Regions from separate parts of the Devosia sp. J2-20 genome, predicted to be linked through region 2. Evidence: predicted binding sites of a transcription regulator. Region 2 holds the regulator's gene; the other holds the start of a gene.
What was found. The regulator PhoB, encoded in region 2, activates phosphate uptake and scavenging genes when phosphate is short. The targets are predictions, from matches to a motif close to TGTCATNNANCTGTCAT.
Positions count from the first base shown of each region.

Region 1: the regulator PhoB is predicted to act here: its motif matches at 3,017-3,033, upstream of AC0L37_RS05580 (inorganic phosphate transporter).

Region 1 is NZ_CM147870.1:1,146,373-1,152,517, forward strand. It holds gene AC0L37_RS05560 (DUF423 domain-containing protein) at 1-80, shown strand, start outside; gene AC0L37_RS05565 (YMGG-like glycine zipper-containing protein) at 144-416, shown strand; gene AC0L37_RS05570 (cold-shock protein) at 711-926, shown strand; gene AC0L37_RS05575 (NUDIX hydrolase) at 1,059-1,514, shown strand; gene AC0L37_RS05580 (inorganic phosphate transporter) at 1,517-3,016, opposite strand; gene AC0L37_RS05585 (acetolactate synthase 3 large subunit) at 3,411-5,180, shown strand; gene ilvN (acetolactate synthase small subunit) at 5,203-5,757, shown strand; partial or broken gene AC0L37_RS05595 (pyridoxine 5'-phosphate synthase) at 5,972-6,145, shown strand, end outside.
Region 2 is NZ_CM147870.1:892,173-904,719, forward strand. It holds gene AC0L37_RS04350 (PAS domain S-box protein) at 1-552, shown strand, start outside; gene AC0L37_RS04355 (response regulator) at 555-947, shown strand; gene AC0L37_RS04360 (cytochrome b) at 960-1,469, opposite strand; gene AC0L37_RS04365 (VOC family protein) at 1,500-2,396, opposite strand; gene AC0L37_RS04370 (DoxX family protein) at 2,457-2,888, opposite strand; gene AC0L37_RS04375 (LysR family transcriptional regulator) at 3,006-3,893, shown strand; gene AC0L37_RS04380 (YHYH protein) at 3,834-4,826, opposite strand; gene AC0L37_RS04385 (NAD(P)-dependent oxidoreductase) at 4,898-5,764, opposite strand; gene AC0L37_RS04390 (glutathione S-transferase family protein) at 5,764-6,450, opposite strand; gene AC0L37_RS04395 (LysR family transcriptional regulator) at 6,543-7,421, shown strand; gene AC0L37_RS04400 (MFS transporter) at 7,533-9,158, shown strand; gene phoB (phosphate regulon transcriptional regulator PhoB) at 9,282-9,983, opposite strand; gene phoU (phosphate signaling complex protein PhoU) at 10,084-10,785, opposite strand; gene pstB (phosphate ABC transporter ATP-binding protein PstB) at 10,860-11,642, opposite strand; gene pstA (phosphate ABC transporter permease PstA) at 11,717-12,547, opposite strand, start outside.

The sequences.
Region 1 (6,145 bases), 250 kb from region 2:
TGGGCGGTGTGGCAATGATCCTGGGCTGGATATGCATCAGCCTTGCCGGTGCACAGCGCATCCGGTTGGCATCTAAATAAAATCCGACTGGAACCATCCGCTGACCGGCGCATTATGGACTTCGAGATCTTCTGGAGGGTTCCATGCATAAAATTCTGATCCTAGCCGCTACCGTTCTTTCTCTCGCAGCTTGCACGACCACGCAGCAGGGTGCCGCTGTCGGCGCCGGTGCTGGTGCCGTTGTGGGTGCTGTTACGACAGGCAATGTTGTTGGTACGGCCGTTGGTGCTGGTATCGGTGGCGTGGTCGGCGCTGCAGCAGGCAATCTGCTCGGCAAGCGTCAGGGCTACGACAACCAGTGCGTGTACGAACGCGCCAATGGTACACGCTACTATGACGTCTGCCCCAAGGGCTAAATCTAACGGCAGCATCGCCCCATGCTGCTGAGCGCCACACTGGCGCTTTGCACCCGGTCTTGGAGTAAATCCGGGGCCGGGTGTTTTTTGATCAGAGTGAAACGCCTTGAATTTATTGCAGATAGCCGCCATATTTTGGGTCTACGACACTGTCTCGCGCTATCTGATCGACCGGTTTCGGCCGGGAACTTGGCTATCTCCTGATCTGTGAATCGTTAGGCCGGGCCTGACTTTGGGTCCGTTTTCAACCCTTAGCCGCCCCACAGCGGCGACCACTTGTAAGGACTAAGTTCCATGGCTGCCATCACCGGTACCGTAAAATTCTTCAACACAACCAAGGGCTTCGGCTTCATTTCGCCTGAAAATGGCGAAAAAGACGCATTTGTCCACATTTCGGCTGTCCAGCGTTCGGGCCTGCAGGGCCTGTATGAAGGTGACAAGGTCACCTATGAGCTTGAGACCGGCCGTGACGGCAAAGAGTCGGCAACGAACCTGACCCTGCTTAGCTAATTTCGGTTGCAGTGATTTATGGAAGGGCCCTTCACGGGGCCCTTTTTTGTGGGCGCCTGGTGGCAGAAAGCTTGGCCTGCGATAGCGATGTGTTATGTGACAGGAAAAGGCTGCTCAGCCAAAAGGACGTCGATGTTCAAGAATTTCCTGCGCAATTGGAGCCCCAAGGTTGAAACGCCGGCCGAGTACCGTCAGGCGGGCGCCTTGCCCTATGCCTTGATCGATGGACGGCTGAGCGTTTTGCTGATCACCTCGCGCCGTAATGGCCGCTGGATATTTCCAAAGGGGGCGATCGAACCCAACATGTCGCCCAGCGAAAGTGCGGCCATGGAAGCACTCGAAGAAGCTGGGGTTGTCGGCAAGATCGAGGATACCCCGATCGGTAGCTATCGCACCGGATCGGATATCGACGGTTCGGCTCTGGTGGATGTCGAGATCTATCCCATGCTGGTCGAGACCCAGCTCGATACCTGGAAGGAACAGGATCAGCGGCTTCGGCACTGGGCCGTTATGTCCGAGGCTCAGCGCCTGCTGGTTGATCCGGCCCTGCGCCGCATCGCGAAGTCGCTCGTCAGGCGGCTGGGCTGAGCCTAGCCGATCACCAGATTAAGGCCGAGAAATACCAGCGCGGCCAGCACGGCTGACGCCGGAACCGTAATCACCCAGGCTGCCGCGATGCTCAGCACATGCTGGCGTCGAACCAGACGCCGCCGGGCCTGCTGACGCTCCTTGGCCAGCGCATCTTCGGGCGTGGCATTGAGCATGGCTGGGTCGACGAAACGAGCCTGAGCGGGGACGGCATTGCCCTTCATTTCGCGCTGGGCGATGTATTCGCGCAGGAAACCGACGCCGAAAATGGCGCCGACGGCGATATGGGTAGACGACACCGGCAGACCCAGAGCGGACGCAGCCAGCACGGTGCAGGCGGCTGACAGTGCCACGCAATAGGCGCGGATCTCGTTGAGCTTGGTGATCTGTTCGCCAACCTTGCGGATCAGGCGTGGTCCGAACAGGGCCAATCCCAGCGCAATACCCACCGCGCCGATAAACAGCACCCATAGCGGCAGGGCCAGACCGGCGGACTCCATGTGCCCGGTCTGGATCGTGGTGACGATGGCAGCGAAGGGCCCCACTGCGTTGGCGACGTCATTGGCGCCGTGAGCAAAGGAGAGCAGTGCAGCCGCCACGATCAAAGGTACGCGGAACAGCTTGGCGATATGCTTCTTGCGGTTCTCGATGGTCAGCGACTGGCGGCGCACCATCGGCATGGCGATGATCCAGCCCAAAGCCGCAAAGGACAGACCGAGCAGCATGACCAGTGGCAGGTCGGGCTTCCAGATGCGCTTGAGACCCTTGGTGGCCAGATACATGGCAAAGATGCCCGTCATCAGGGCCACAAGAATAGGCACCCAGACGCGCGCCGCCGAAATCATGTCGATGCGATTGGTGATGGTGACGCGGATAATGGTCAGCAGGATGGCCGCGAAGATGCCGCCCAGCATGGGGGAGATCACCCAGCTGGCCGCGATGGTACCAATGATGGGCCAGGCGATGAAACCGAAGCCTGCCGATGCCACGCCGGCGCCGACCACACCGCCGACTACCGCATGAGTGGTGGAAACGGGCGCGCCGATAATAGTGGCCAGATTGACCCAGAGAGCGGAGGCGAGCAGGGCCGCCATCATCACCAGAACGAAGGTGTCGCCGTCGAGCTGTTCGCCGATCAGCAGGTCGCGGGCCACGGTGTTGACCACGTCGCCACCAGCAAGCAGGGCGCCGGCGGCTTCGAAAGTGCCGGCGATAATCAGGGCGCTCAGCATGGTCAGCGCCTTGGAGCCAACGGCGGGGCCCATATTGTTGGCGACGTCATTGGCACCGACATTGAGCGCCATGTAACCGGCGATCACCGCGGCGATGACCACCAGATAGCTGGTGGGACCGTCGGCAACCACAAAGCTGGCCCAGACGGCAGCCGCCAGCAGAAATACCAGAGCGATGCCCGGACCGGCCAAAGAGCGGGCAAGGTCGTGGGTGGCGACTTCGAGGCCGGAGACCCGCTTGAGGTCCTTGTCCAGCGCGGGCTTTGCCATTGTCACATATCCGTCACATGAAGCGTTTGGTGGGCAATACCATTGTCAGCGCAAATGGCTACCCCTCTTGTTGCACGCTACCCCAGTTGATTGCGCCGGTGGTGGCGATATCTACCGCGGTCACAGAAAATCGCACTGCTGGACGCTCTGAACCCTCGAGGTCTTGACAGCTTTGCGGCAATGCTCCTATCAATGCGACCATAATTTTATATGGAGAGGTCCCGTGCGGGCACTCATTCTCGTAGTACGCAGGCGCATCGGCAACGTGGGATAAGATCCCGCGCGATAGCTGGTGCGCCGAAAACAGGTCCCGAACGGGGCCTTTTTTATTGCCCGGTTTTCGCCAACTACGAGACTGGGTCAGGACAATGGACTGAAGGAAGGGACAAGAATTATGGCCGAAAGAATGACCGGCGCGGAAATGGTAATTCAGGCGCTGTGCGATCAGGGGGTCGAACATATCTTCGGTTATCCGGGCGGCGCTGCTTTGCCGATCTATGATGCCATGTTCCAGCAGGACACTATCCAGCACATCCTGGTGCGCCATGAGCAGGGTGCTACCCACATGGCTGAAGGCTATGCGCGTTCCACCGGCAAGCCCGGCGTCGTGCTGGTGACCTCGGGTCCCGGCGCAACCAATGCGGTGACCGGGCTGACCGATGCGCTGATGGATTCCATTCCCATGGTCTGCATCACGGCGCAGGTGCCCACCACGCTGATCGGCACCGACGCCTTTCAGGAGTGCGACACGGTCGGCATCACCCGCAGCTGCACCAAGTACAATTATCTGGTCAAACGCATCGAAGACCTGCCGCGTATCATGCACGAGGCTTTCCTGATCGCCTCGACCGGCCGGCCCGGTCCGGTGGTGATCGACATCCCCAAGGATGTGCAGTTTGCCATGGGCGACTACTACAAGCCCGATCTCGAGACACTGCGCCATCAGAGCTACCGCCCGCAGGTGGATGGCGACGCGGCCGCAATCGAAGCCGCTGTGGACCTGATGCTCAAGGCCGAACGCCCGATCTTTTATACTGGCGGTGGCGTGATCAATGCTGGTCCAGAGGCCTCCGCGCATCTGCGCGAGCTGGCCGAGTTGACCGGCTTCCCGGTGACCTCGACGCTGATGGGTCTGGGCGCCTTTCCTGCCTCCAATCCGCAATGGATGGGCATGCTGGGCATGCACGGCACCTACGAGGCCAATCTGGCGATGCATGATTGCGACGTCATGATCAATATCGGCGCGCGGTTTGACGACCGCATCACCGGTCGCATTGACGCGTTCTCGCCCAATAGCGCCAAGATCCATGTCGATATCGACCCCTCATCAATCAACAAAGTGGTGCGCGTCGATGTGCCGATCATCGGCGATTGCGAACGCGTTCTGTCCGAGATGGTGCGGGTGTGGCGCAGCAAGACCAATCAGCCGCGTACCGAGGCGATTGCCCCATGGTGGAAGCAGATCGAAGCGTGGCGTGCGGTCAATTCGCTGGGCTACAAGAACTCCGACACGGTGATCAAGCCGCAATACGCCATTGAGCGCCTTTATGAGGCCAGCAAGAAGCAGGGCAAGGAGGTGTTCATCACCACCGAGGTGGGGCAGCACCAGATGTGGGCAGCGCAGCACTTCCACTTCGACAAGCCGAACCACTGGATGACCTCAGGTGGTCTGGGCACGATGGGCTATGGCCTGCCAGCCGCGGTCGGCGTGCAGGTGGCGCATCCTGATGCACTGGTGATCGACATTGCCGGCGAAGCCAGCGTGCAGATGACCATGCAGGAGATTTCGACGGCGGTGCAGTATCGCCTGCCGATCAAGATCTTCATCCTCAACAATGAGCGCATGGGCATGGTTCGCCAGTGGCAGGACCTGCTGCATGGTTCGCGCTATGCGCACTCCTATTCGGAATCGCTGCCCGATTTCGTCAAGCTTGCCGAGGCCTATGGTGGCAAGGGCATTCGCTGCGAGAACCCTGCCGAGCTCGACGCGGCGATTGCCGAAATGTTCGACTATGACGGCCCGGTGCTGTTCGACGTGATCGTGGAGAAGGACGAGAACTGCCTGCCCATGATCCCTTCGGGCAAGCCGCATAATGAGATCATCCTGCCCGATACGGCCAATATCGGGTCCATCATCGACGAGAAGGGACGGCAGCTCGTCTAGGGCGCTGCAGAGGAGAACAATCATGAACGCACATTTGCAGCCCACCGGCTCCGCCTATTTCCTGACCAGCGAAACCCAGGAAATCGAACGCCACACGCTCTCCGTGCTGGTCGACAATGAGCCGGGCATTCTCGCCCGGGTCGTCGGTCTGTTTTCGGCGCGTGGCTACAATATCGAAAGCCTGACCGTCAGTGAGACCGAACACGGTCGGCGACTTAGTCGCATCACCGTTGTTGTCATCGCCACGCCCAAGACGCTGATCCAGATCAAGCTGCAGCTTGAGCGGCTGGTGCCGGTCCACAAGGTGCACGATCTGACGGCTGAAGGCGCATCGCTGGAGCGTGAGCTGGCGCTGATCAAGGTTGCCGGTTCGGGCGATCACCGCGCCGAGACGTTGCGGCTGGCCGATGCCTTCCGCGCGCAGATCGTTGATGCCTCGGTGGAGAGCTTTGTGTTCGAAGTGACGGGCAAGCCGGCTAAGATCGACAGCTTCATCGCACTGATGCAGCCTCTGGGGCTGGTCGAAGTCGTCCGCACCGGCCTGGCCGCAATCTCGCGCGGGCCGCAGAGCATGTAAGACTACGCCGGATACAAACTCAGCGCGAGGCGGCGAAATCTGCCTGCGCTGTTGCTGTGCCGAGCGGTGGTGCGGTACTTGTCGCGACGCCCTGACATCTTCGGTAGGGCAGGGTGGCGCCATATGAATGCCTGATGGGTCTCATCACAAATGCCGGTTGGGCGCGTCGGCGCCAATGGTGTAGTGATTCACCGACTTCAGTTCTGGTGCGCTTATGACCCTGCTTTCCGTCAATCTCAACGCCGTCGCGCAATTGCGCAATCGTCGCGATCTGCCCTGGCCCAGTGTGGTCGGGATTGCGCGCGTGGTGCTTGATGCGGGTGCCAGCGGCATCACCATTCATCCACGCCCTGATGAGCGCCATATCCGGCGCACCGATGTGTTCGAA
Region 2 (12,547 bases):
CGACTGTCCCGGCTGGTCAACGACATCCTGGATATGGAGAAGATCGCGGCTGGCAAGTTGGAGTATCAGCTCGAAGTGGTTGAGGTTTGCCAGCTGGTTGCCGATATCGTGGAGCGGCAGCAATCATTCGCCGAGAAGCATGATGTCAGCTTCGCGGTGGACTTCGCGGTGCCCAAGGTATTCGTCAATCTGGACCAGGATCGGTTCGATCAGGCGCTGGTCAATCTGCTCTCCAACGCTGCCAAATTCTCGGCGCCAGGCGATAGTGTCGAGATCGGGGTGGCCATGGACGCCGCCGCAAACGTGATCATTTCAGTGCGCGATTATGGGCCGGGGATACCCGAAGCGTTTCGCAGCAAGATCTTTGGCAAATTCGCGCAGGCCGATGGCTCGGCAAGCCGGGTCAATGAAGGCAGCGGCTTGGGTCTGAACATCACCAAAAAGATCATCGAGGCCTTTGACGGGGTCGTCGAATACCAGACCGAAGAAGGGGTGGGCACAGTGTTCACCTTCGTGCTGCCGGCCTGTCCGCCCCAAAAAATGAGAGCCTGACCGTGTCCGAGACGCTGACAAAGCTGCTCTATGTTGAAGACGATGACAGCATTGCTCAGGTGGTGGTGATTACGCTTGAGGAACTCGGGGGCTTTACGGTCAAGCACTGCGATAGCGGAGCCAAAGCGATCGACAGTGTTGTCGCCTACGCACCGCAACTGATCCTGATGGATGTAATGATGCCGCGGATGAGCGGGCCGGAAACTCTCGAACAGTTCAGCCAGATGCCCGCTGCCAAGGACATCCCGGTGATCTTCATGACGGCCAAGGCGCAGACCCATGAGCAGGAGGCCTATCGCGCGCTGGGCGCAATAGGCGTGATCGTCAAGCCGTTCGATCCGATGACCCTGTCAGATCAGATCGTGGCGCTGTGGCAGGCCCACAGAGCGGGCTGATCGGCAGCCAGATCAGGACCCGAACTTGTTCAGCGCCGGGATCATGCGGGTCAGGGTGCCGTCCTTGCGGACATACTGGTTCCACAGGGCTGCCGCCACATGGCCAGCAATCATGACGACCAGAGCGATGTTGAGCGCCCAGTGCACCCGGCCAAGATCGGCCACGGCGTTGAAGGTCATGCCACCAGTGACAACCATGGCCAGCAGCACGGCATAAAGGCCATTGTGCATCAGACTGGACAGGCGGGCGGCCAGGGCGGGGGTGCCGGGCGCATGATCAGGAACGCCGCGGCGGATGCGCAGTACAATGCGCGTGACGACAGCCAGAAAGATCAGGCTGCCCGAGGCCACATGGGCATAGGCCATCACCGTACCCAGTGTGCCGACGCTTTCACCGCGCTCGAAGACCTGCATGGCCTCAACGATGAATTCGTGAAAAGCAATCTGGAAGATCACGCCGAGAACGACGACCCAGTGGAGCGCAATCTGGGCCTTGGAGTAGTTCGACACGTGCTTGACCATTGAGCTGATCCTTTGGTGTGAGGGCGCCGACTATGGGGCGGTTACGATCGTAAAAGAAGTGCCGCTCGGGTCGACCATCTGGACGGCGTCAGGAAGAAAGTCGGCACCAGAGAGCGTGGCGGCCTGCGCCACCAGACGCGGCTCGACGGCGCGTAGCGTGTAGCCAGTCAGGCGTGCCGACTTAGTGGGGGCCGGGGTAATGTCGGTACCCTGCCAGGTATTGAGGGCGATGCGGTGGGTATAACTGCCGCCCGCGCCCAGATCGGCGAAACCCATCTGGGGCAGATGCAGATTGGGCGCAAAGCCCAGCCTGGCGTAGAACTCGATGGCGGCCTGAAGATCGGCCACGGTGAAATGCAGGTGGGCAATGGTAGCGCCGTCGGCAATGGGCCGGTCGATGTCGCCTTTGCGTAGGCTCAGTTCGTGCCCGGCATCGAGCGGTTCACGCGCCGAGTGGGGATTGCCGTACGCATCAAAGAGCTCGAATTTATTGGTCGAGGTTCCAAAGCGGCCAAAGCGCTCGGGGGTTTCAAAGGCGATTTCGATGCCGATCCCATCGGGATCCTGCAAATAGATGGCCTTGGACATCAGGTGGTCGACCAGCGATATGCGCACGCGCCGGTAGAGCAGGCGGGTCAGGAGCCGCGAGAACTCACCCTGATCAGGGACGCCGATGGCCACATGATAGAGGCCGGTATGGCCGCCTTGCGTCGGGATTTGGGCACCCGCGCGCAGCACGACCAGGGTTTGCTGCTGGGTGCCCAGCGCGACGCCGTCATGCTGGTCACGTACCACAAGACCCAGATTGTCGGTCCAGAAGGTCGTGGCGCGGTCCAGATTGGTGACCTGTAGTTCAATGGCGCCATAGCTGAAAAGCTCAGGAGCACCCTGGGTCTGGCGGGCGAGGTCGAGCGCTGCGGTCTGCATGATTATGGTCCAGTGCAATAAAGGGTGCGGCGGCGTGGCCCCGCCGCCTACGGTCGGCTGTCAGGCGCGTGGTGCGAGTGGCGCCTTGCGGGTGCGGCCCCAGGCAACAAACAGGGCAATGGCCAGCAGCACCAGGTTCATCGGCACAACCGTGAATTCGCCGCGGCTCAGATGAACGCCAATTGCAAGTGCCTGAATGACGCTGAAACCAAGCGCTGCCAGCGGTGTCAGCAGTGGCAAGATGCGGGTGAGCGCTGGCAGGAGGACGCCGATGGCGCCAGCCAGTTCGGCAAAGCCGATAAAGCGGACGAGGGCGAGAGGGGCATCGAGGGTCCAGCCCATGCCCATCTGGGCAAGGGCCTCGACGGGGGTGAAGGCGTGCATGTAGCCCGACATGCCAAACATGCCTGCCAAGGCGATCTGGCCAACCCAAAGGCCAATAGTCCAACCGCGGCCATTCGAGGCGGTCGATACAGTGTTTTCGAAAGTCATTGTCTGTCTCCTGGATCCGCCCTGAATGGGCTTAAGTGGTGAGGCCACTATCCATCTTTCCCATCCATTGATCATCGTGGTAATTGTTGATCCTATCTTTCCTGAAAGGAAATGATCATGGACACGTTGACCAGCCTGCGGGTGTTCGTGGCTGTCGCCGATTTACGCAGTTTTTCGGCGGCTTCGGCGCGCCTGGAGATGTCCGCGGCGATGACCAGCAAGCATGTGCAAGCGCTGGAGCGCCGGGTGGGCGCACGACTGCTCAATCGCAACAGCCGCAATGTGGGGCTGACCGAAGCCGGGGTCACCTATCTGGCCAGCGTGCGGATCATGCTGGACGGGCTGGATGATGTGGAGGCGCGGATCGGTGATGCGACGGTGGTGCCGCGGGGTGATTTGAAGATCAGCCTGCCGGTGTGGATGGCCAATGCGCGGTTCGTGGCTGCACTGGCGGAATATCAGCGCACCTATCCTGAGGTTGTGCTCGACCTCGATCTGGAAGGGCGTATGGTCAATATGGTCGAAGAAGGGTTCGATCTGGCCCTGCGCGGTGCCCGTATGCTCGATGAGGGTCTGATTGCGCGCAAGCTGACCGATATTGCCTTCCATCTCGTCGCCAGTCCGGAATTGCTCGAGCGCGTCGGGCGGCCTGAAAAGCTGCAGGATTTGGTGGGCATGCCGTTATTGGCCTACGGCCCGGTGACAGGTTCGGGTCTGGTGCCGTTCGAACAGAACGGAGAAACGGTCGAGGTGCGGTTTGTGCCGGTCATGCGCAGTGCCAATGAGACCATGCTGCTGGAGGCTGCGCGGGCGGGCATGGGCTTTGCGATCTCACCGGACCTAATGATCGACCAGGACCTGAAACAGGGCTCGCTGGAGCGGGTGTTGCCCGAGCAGGTCCAACTGACCGGGCCGCTTTATGCGGTCTATCCCAATCGCAGCTATCTACCGGCCAAGGTGCGCACTTTCCTTGATCACATGGTGGCCAAGGGCGTGTTCGCCTAGCGGCTCAGCGACGGCGTTTGCGGAAGGAGGCGTCGGGGGGCCGGTGAAGCAGCCGAGGACATGCGGATAGGTCTGGGTGACCACATAGCCATAAACACCGTCCTGAACCATGCCGTTGCAGGCATCCAGATCGCCAAGGCCTTCGACATATTCCCAATCGTCAATGAAGGTGCCGTCATGGGTGCCGCCGGGACCGCCGCTACGTTCTCCGGTCTTGAGGCGGTAGCTGGTTGTAGCAGCGCGGATGGTGCCATTGTCGCTGATGTAGCTGCCGAAAATGGGAAAGCCGTCGGCAGCAAAGCCGATTACCGGCGAGGTCTGGGTTGGGTTGTCCTGCTCGAACAGGGCCATGGGGTTGCCGTGATAATGGTAAGTGCCATCGGGTTGGGTGTGGGCATTGTGTTCGTCGGCGCCGAAATTGCTGGAGCCGCCCATCGGATCATAGCGATAGGGCGCGTTGATGTCGTTGCAGCCAATATTGCCATCGCCGACGCCAAAGCATCCGGCGGCGAGCAGGTCGAGCTTGACCCCGTTGAGGAAGACCGCGTTGTCGTACATCAGGCTGAGCGGTGTGGGACTGGCGGCCGCAGCAGGATTGGCGGGGATGGTGTAGGTCTGGTTCTGCGTGCTGAACCGTGTGGCGAAGCGGCCCGTGGCGTTGAAATCGTGGTTGGGCACGGCATTGGAGGCGATGGTGCAGATGGTTTCGTTAGCCATGATCTCGATGGCAGCGTCGAAGGTCTGGCTATTCTGTATGTCGGTGGCCTGTGCCGAATAGGTATTGGCGTAATCCTGACAATTGGCCGATCGCTCGGTCAAGAGCGCATTGGTAATCTCTTCATGCCCCGACGCACTTCCAATGCCTGTTGTCAGGGTCAGCATGGCCAGTACTGCGACGGCGCCGCGACGGGCAAGGGGCTGAGTTGTGCGCATGGGAGATCTCCTGATTGAGTCAGTCTGGATGCCACCAAGGTGCCTGGCAAGGGGGCCTTGGTGTGGGGTACTCAGCCGTCGGGCAGGGTCTTGATGACGGCGGTCAGTTGTTCGTGGGCGAGACCCTGCTGGATAGCGGCAGCGAAGCGGGCGCGGACCTGTTCGGATACCGGGGCGTGAGCAGGTCCACCGGCCGCGCTGACGGCATAGCCGAGGTCCTTTTTGACCAGTTCGACTGGAAAGAGCGGTGGTGTATCACCCTTGAGCATGAGTTCGCCAGCGACGCGGGCTGCAGGAGAGCAGGCGGGGGTGGCGCCTATGATGGCAAGACAACTAGCCGCATCGAGGCCCTGCCGGGGCAGCATGCTGACCAGTTCGGCCATGACAGCAGTCTGGGTGGCGTAGAGCGTATTGACGGCAAGCTTTATGGCCATAGCAGCGCCGTCGGGACCGGCGGGGTGACTGGTGTCGCCCATGGCGGACAGAATTGGCGTTGCCCGCGCCAGAGCTTCGTCGGTGCCGCCGGCGAAGAAAATGAGACTGCCCGCTTCGGCCTGAGGGCGCGAACCGGCCACAGGGGCGTCCATGAACTGCAGACCATGCCTGGTTGCCACATCTGCCAGATGGCGTAGGTGCTCAAGGCTGAGCGTAGAGCACTCAATGGCCAGCGCAGACTTGTCCATGCCGGCAAAGGCGCCGGATTGAGGATCTGTCCACACCTGGACCGAGGCTGCATCGTCGCGCAACATGGTAAGCACAAATTCCGCGCCCTGAGCAGCGTCGTGTGGGGTGGCCGAAATATTGGCACCCTTTTCGGCCAAAGGCGCGCAACGGGCAGCGGTCCTGTTCCAGACCGTCACCGCGTGCCCCGCGTCGAGGAGGTTCGCGGCCATGCGCGTGCCCATGGCGCCAAGGCCAAGAAAAGCAATATTGGCCATCAAAGTGCCTCCGCATAATTCTGCGGGAACAAGGCGCGCATGGTGTCCTCATCGAAAGCCTGTTTGACACTGAGGTGATCACCAGCGTGCCGGGCTCTGTCGGCGGCTGGGCGCGCGTTGATGGTTGCGCACCAGCGGGTCAAGGCGGGCCAACGATGCCCGCCATCTTCCCCATATACCAAGCCATTACGCACGGCAAAATCAACCCAGCCCCAGGCCGCCATGTCAGCGATTGTGTAGTCAGACCCGGCTAGCCACGGGGTCAGTGTCAGGTGCTTGTCCAGCACGGAGAAATGGCGTTCCAGTTCGCGCGCATAGCGGTTGGTGGCGTAAGCGCTGTCGGTGTGAATGTTGAGGAAATGAAATGCCTGTCCACAAAACGGGCCCAGGCCCGACGCGACAAACATCAGCCAGGAGAGCATTTGGGGGCGTGACCTGTCGTCGCCGTTGAACTGCTCCGCCCGGTCAGCCAGCCAGAGCAGTATGGCCGTTGAATCAAAGATGACCACGTCACCCTCAATAATGGCCGGGACTTTGCCATTGGGGTTGATGCGGCGAAACTCGGGTGTGTGCTGGGCGCCATCCCAGATGTCGGTGGCGACCACCTCATAGGGGTGTGCGAGTTCTTCGAGGAGCAGGGCGACTTTCGTCGGGTTTGGTGTGTTGTGATAAAATAGCTTGAGCATGTGAACCTCCTTGCAGGGTAGGTCACATTGATGGATTATTCCGCTGGAAAGCTGTAGGTGGGTATTTCTGCTATGACTTATCTGGTTCTCAGATGAATGACCGACTGCTGGCGTTGCGCGTGTTCTGCCGCGTCGCCCGTCTGGGAAGCTTTTCGCAGGCGGGTCGTGCTTTGAATCTGTCGCAGTCTTCGACATCGCGGATCGTGTCGGAACTGGAGCGTGAGCTGGGCGTGACGCTGCTAACGCGCACGACGCGGGCGGTTGCGTTGACTGAAGCGGGTGCCGACTATCTGGAGCGGGCAGAGCGCATCCTGGATGCGATGGAGGAGGCCGACCATGCTGTGCGGGGCGATGGGCGGCTGACCGGGCGGCTGCGTATCGGACTGTCGAGCAGCTTTGGTCTGCGCAAGGTGGTGCCGAGACTGGCTGAATTCATGGCGCGCCATGAAACACTGACAGTAGATCTGGCTGTTTCGGACAGCCATCAGGACCTGGTCAGCGAGGGGATCGACATTGCGTTTCGCCTGGGCGCGCTGGTCGACAGCACTACGCTGGTTCGCAAACTGGGCGAGACGCCGCGCATTCTGGCGGCCTCGCCGGACTATCTTGCGTCCCGTCCGACGATTGTCACGCCGCATGATCTGGCAGCGCATGAATTGATCGTGGGGCCGGGCGTCGTGCCGCAGGAGCTGAACTTTCAGTGCGGGGGCGAGAGAATAACCATCCGTGCTTCGGGCCGTACGACCTGCATCGCCAATGAAGGCGCGACTGCCGCGGCACGAGCCGGGCTGGGGATAACCGTATCCTCCATCTGGGGTGTTGAGGCCGAGATCGCGAGCGGACAACTGGTGCAGGTGCTGGCGGGATGGCACGTGGGCAATGTCGCGCTGCATGCGGTGTTTCCTCCCGGGCGCCAACCCAGACCGGCGGCACGAGCGCTTGCCGATCTGTTCGTCGGGCAGCGCCTCTAGGGTTGTATTGGAGTGAGTCAGACACCCACGCCTGGTGACGTGATGTGCTTGTCAAACAAGCGTGGCTAGCTCAAGACAGGGGGGTCTTCGTTCTGCTACTGAGGAGCCAAAATGCCCGATAGACCGTCCGTGCTGGCGCCGTTTCGGCATGAGACGTTCCGCCTGCTGTGGATTGCCACGCTGATGAGCAATCTGGGTGGGCTGGTGCAGTCGGTGGGTGCCGGCTGGATGATGACCACGCTGACGGACAGCCACAATATGGTGGCGCTGGTGCAGGCCTCAACGACACTGCCGATCATGATCTTTTCGATCGCTGCGGGGGCACTGGCGGACAATTTTGACCGGCGCATCGTGATGATCATTGCCCAGAGTGGGATGGCAGTGGTCTCGCTGCTGCTGGCAGTTCTCGCCTTTATGGGGCTGATGAGCCCATGGCTGCTGCTGGGGCTGACCTTTCTGATCGGGGCTGGGACAGCGTTGTTCAATCCCTCCTGGCAGGCCTCGATGGGCGATATCGTGCCGCGCAGCGATCTGGCGGGCGCGGTAACGCTGAATGCCATGGGTTTCAATATGATGCGCAGCATCGGCCCGGCGGTGGGCGGGCTGATCGTGGCGCTGGCGGGTGCGGCGGCGGCGTTCGCACTCAATGCCGTGACCTATGTGCCGCTGATCTTCTCGTTGCTGCGCTGGAAGCCGGAGCGGCCGCCGAACCGGTTGCCGCGCGAGGATTTCGGTAGCGCCATTCTGGCAGGCATTCGTTACGTGTCGCTGTCGCCCAACTTGACCACAGTGCTGTTTCGCAGCTTTTTGTTTGGTCTGTCTGCCATCGTCGTGCTGGCGCTGCTGCCATCAGTGGCGGACGAATATGTCGGCGGCGGTGCGCTGGTCTATGGCACGCTGCTGGGCAGTTTCGGGGTAGGGGCGATTGGGGGGGCGTTCATCAATGGCCGGGTGCGCGAGCGCTATAGCAATGAGTGGATCGTGCGGTTTGCCTGTGTCGGCTTCGCGCTGAGTTGCGTGGGGCTGGGGTTCAGCCGTGATGTGTTTCTCAGCCATATCGTGCTGCTGCCAGCGGGTGCCTGCTGGGTGCTTACGATGAGCCTGTTCAATGTATCTATACAGCTGTCATCGCCGCGCTGGGTGGTTGGGCGTGCCCTGTCGCTGTATCAGACGGCAACATTTGGCGGCATGGCAATGGGCAGCTGGCTGTGGGGCATCAACGCTGATGCAGTGGGGTTGGACTGGTCACTGGCGACAGCGGCGGTGGTGCTACTGGTCTGCGCGCTGGTGGGGTTCAGACTGCCGCTGCCGCAGTTTGAATCGCGCGACCTCAATCCGCTCAACACCTTTAACGAGCCGGTGCTGCGGCTGGATCTGACGCCGCGCAGCGGGCCAATCATGGTGATGGTGGATTATCGCATAGCCCAAGAGGACATCCCGCAGTTTCTGGCGCTGATGACCGAGCGGCGCAAGGTGCGGTTGCGGGACGGGGCGCGGCAATGGGCGCTACTGCGTGATCTCGAGTTGCCCGATCTTTGGGTCGAGAGTTACCACGTGCCGACCTGGGTAGATTATGTGCGGCACAATCTGCGGCGTACCAAGGCGGATGCGGAGAACTTTCAGGCGCTGCGGACTTTGCATCAGGGCGATGCGCCGCCGCGCGTGCACCGGATGATCGAGCGGCAGACGGTGCCACTGGATGACGAGACGCCGTTGCGGGGCACGCCGGAAGTCTAGGACCTAGGCAACAAATCGACACCCCTCGGGTTTGACCTGAGGGGATTGTGCTTGCGGGCAAAGGGATAGGGTAGGGCCCTCGGGTCAGGCCCGAGGGCGACGCGCAGTGGCTGGCTGCCTGCTTCAGGCGACCTGGGCGAAGCGTTCGTCGAAGGCGTAGCCGGCCCCGCGCACGGTGCGGATGGGGTCGGTTTCGCGGCCACGATTGATGGCGCGGCGGAGGCGGCCGATATGGACGTCCACGGTGCGTTCATCGACATAGACGTCGTTGCCCCAGACGCCGTCGAGCAGTTGCTCGCGTGAATAGACCCGGCCGGGATGGCGCATCAGATATTCAAGCAGGCGGTATTCGGTGGGCCCCAGATGCACGTCGCGCGCGGCGCGGCGGACACGATGGGTGGTGCGGTCGAGTTCGAGATCGCCAACCTTGAGGGCGGCCGTGACCAGATTGGGGTTGGCGCGGCGCAGCAGGGCATGGATGCGGGCGACCAGTTCGGGGACCGAGAAGGGTTTGACCACGTAGTCATCGGCGCCGGTGGCCAGACCGCGGACGCGCTCTTCTTCCTCACCGCGGGCGGTGAGCATGATGATCGGGACGCGGGCGGTTTCCTCACGGGCGCGCAGGCGGCGGCACAGTTCGATGCCCGAGATTTCGGGCAGCATCCAATCGAGCAGGATCAAATCGGGCAGCTTGTCCTGAATGGCGTGGGTGGCTTCGTCACCGGTTTCAGCGGTGACGACGCGAAAGCCTTCGGCCTCAAGATTGTAGCGCAGCAGGATGGCGATATCGCCTTCGTCTTCGACTACGAGGATAGTGGCGGGCATTGCTTGCTCCGGTCGTTCTTGCACCACGCCTGGGTGCGAGTGGCTCCACCCTTCAGCCTTCCCCATCAAGGGGAGGTGCAGTGCGGTGGATATATCTGGATCAGGCCTTGATCTGGGTGCGCTGCAGTTCTTCGACATCGCTCGAGAGCTGCTTGCCGGTCTGCAGGTAATAGGCACGTTCAGCAATATTGGTGGCGTGGTCGCCGATGCGTTCCAGGCTCTTGGCGCAGAACAGCAGATGGGTGCAGGGCGTGATGTTGCGTGGATCTTCCATCATGTAGGTGAGCAGTTCGCGGAACAGCGAGGTGTACATGGCGTCCACCTCGTCATCGCGGTTGCACACCTGAATGGCGCCTTCGGCATCGCGGCTGGAGTAGGCGTCCAGCGATTCCTTGATCTGGCGCAGCACCAGTGCGGTCATGTTGCGCACGCCATTGTAGAAGGTGGGCTGCAGGTTCAGCCCTTCGATCTTGAGCGAGCGGCGGGCAAGCTGCTTGGCCATGTCGCCGACGCGTTCAAGATCGGAAGCAACGTGGATGGCCGTGATGATGGAGCGCAGATCGGACGCCATGGGCTGGCGGCGGGCGATCATGGAAACGGCCATATCGTCGATCTTGCGCTGCATGTCGTCAATGCGCTGATCGGCGATGATGGTCAGATCGGCCAGTTCGCGATCGAGCTTGAGCAGGGCCTTGGTGCCGTTTTCAATGGCGACTTCGACCTGGCCACCCATCTCGGCGATGGTCTGGGCGAGGGCGACAAGTTCGTCATTGTAGGAAGAGACGATATGTTCGGGGGCCATGGTGTTCCTCTGGACCTGTGACGTGGCGCGACCGGCCCGCAAAAACCGGACGCCAGAGTGGGTGGGGCGCCGGACTAGCCGATGCGGCCCATGATGTAGTCCTGGGTCTGTTTGTGGACCGGGTTGGTGAAGATGTCTTCGGTGACGCCTTCCTCAATCAGGTTGCCCAGGTGGAAGAATGCCGTGCGCTGGCTGACGCGGGCGGCCTGCTGCATGGAGTGGGTGACGATCACGATGGTGTAGTTTTCACGCAATTCATCGATCAGCTCTTCGATGATGGCGGTGGCGATGGGATCAAGTGCCGAGCAGGGCTCGTCCATCAGGATCACTTCCGGGCCAACCGCAATGGCGCGGGCGATGCACAGGCGCTGCTGCTGACCACCGGACAGGCCGGTGCCTGGCTCATTGAGGCGATCCTTGACCTCTTCGAACAGGCCCGCCTTGCGCAGGGACGACACCACGATTTCATCAAGGTCGGTCTTGGATTTGGCGATGCCGTGGATCTTGGGACCGTAGGCGACGTTCTCATAGATCGATTTGGGGAACGGGTTGGGCTTCTGGAAAACCATGCCGACGCGGGCGCGCAGTTCCACGACGTCCAGATTGGGATCGTAGATATCGTCGCCATCAAGCTTGATGGTGCCGCCGACGCGGGCCCCCTCAATGGTGTCGTTCATGCGGTTGATGCAGCGCAGAAAGGTCGACTTGCCGCAGCCCGATGGGCCGATGAAGGAGGTGACGGCACGATCGGGGATATCGATCGAGATACCGTGCAGGGCCTGTTTGGCGCCGTAGTGGACCGTCACATCGCGGGCGGTGAGACGGATGGGGCGCTCGAGGGCATCGGTGGGGTTCATGGTGCTGTTCACTGATTGCTGAGTCATCTTAACCTTGCCGGCGACCATATCCATTTGTGCGTTCTCCAGTTCGGTCATGCGCGACGCTCGAGGCGCGTGCGCAGGAAGATTGCGACTGCGTTGAGAAGGATCATCATGCCGAGCAGCACCATAATGGCAGCAGAGGTGCGCGCTTCAAAGAAGTTCCGGTTTTCATTGCCCTGCCAGAGGAAGATCTGCACCGGCAGCGCGGTGGCCTGATCCATCGGCGAGCCGGGAATAGAGGCGACGAAGGCGTTCATTCCGATCAGCAGCAGGGGCGCGGTTTCGCCGAGCGCCTGCGCCACGCCAATGATGGTGGCGGTCAGGATGGAGGGGAAGGTGACCGGCAGCACGTGATGGAACACCATCTGGGTTCTGGAGGCCCCCAGACCGAGCGCGGCCTGACGCAGGGCTGGCGAGACCGCCTGCAAGGCTGCGCGGGTAGCAATGATGATCGTGGGCAGGGTCATCAGGGTGAGCACCAGGCCACCGACAAGCGGCGCTGACAGGGGCAGGTGGAAGTAGTTGATGAACACTGCGGCGCCGAGCAGACCGAAGACAATGGAAGGCACCGCGGCCAGATTGTTGATATTGACCTCGATGAGATCGGTGAGCCGCGACTTGGGCGCGAACTCTTCGAGATAGATGGCGCTGGCGACACCGATGGGCACAGCCAGGCAGATCACCACCAACATCATGTAGAGCGAGCCCATAAAGGCACCCGCCAGACCGGCTGAGGCGGGCGCAGCGCGGCTGTCGACATTGGTGAACAGGCCCCAGGCAAAATCCTGGGTGATGGCGCCATTGTCGACCAGAATGTCGACGAGATCGCGGACCGGTGCAGAAAGCTGCTGGCGCGCATCGGGCAGGTCGCGATCGATATT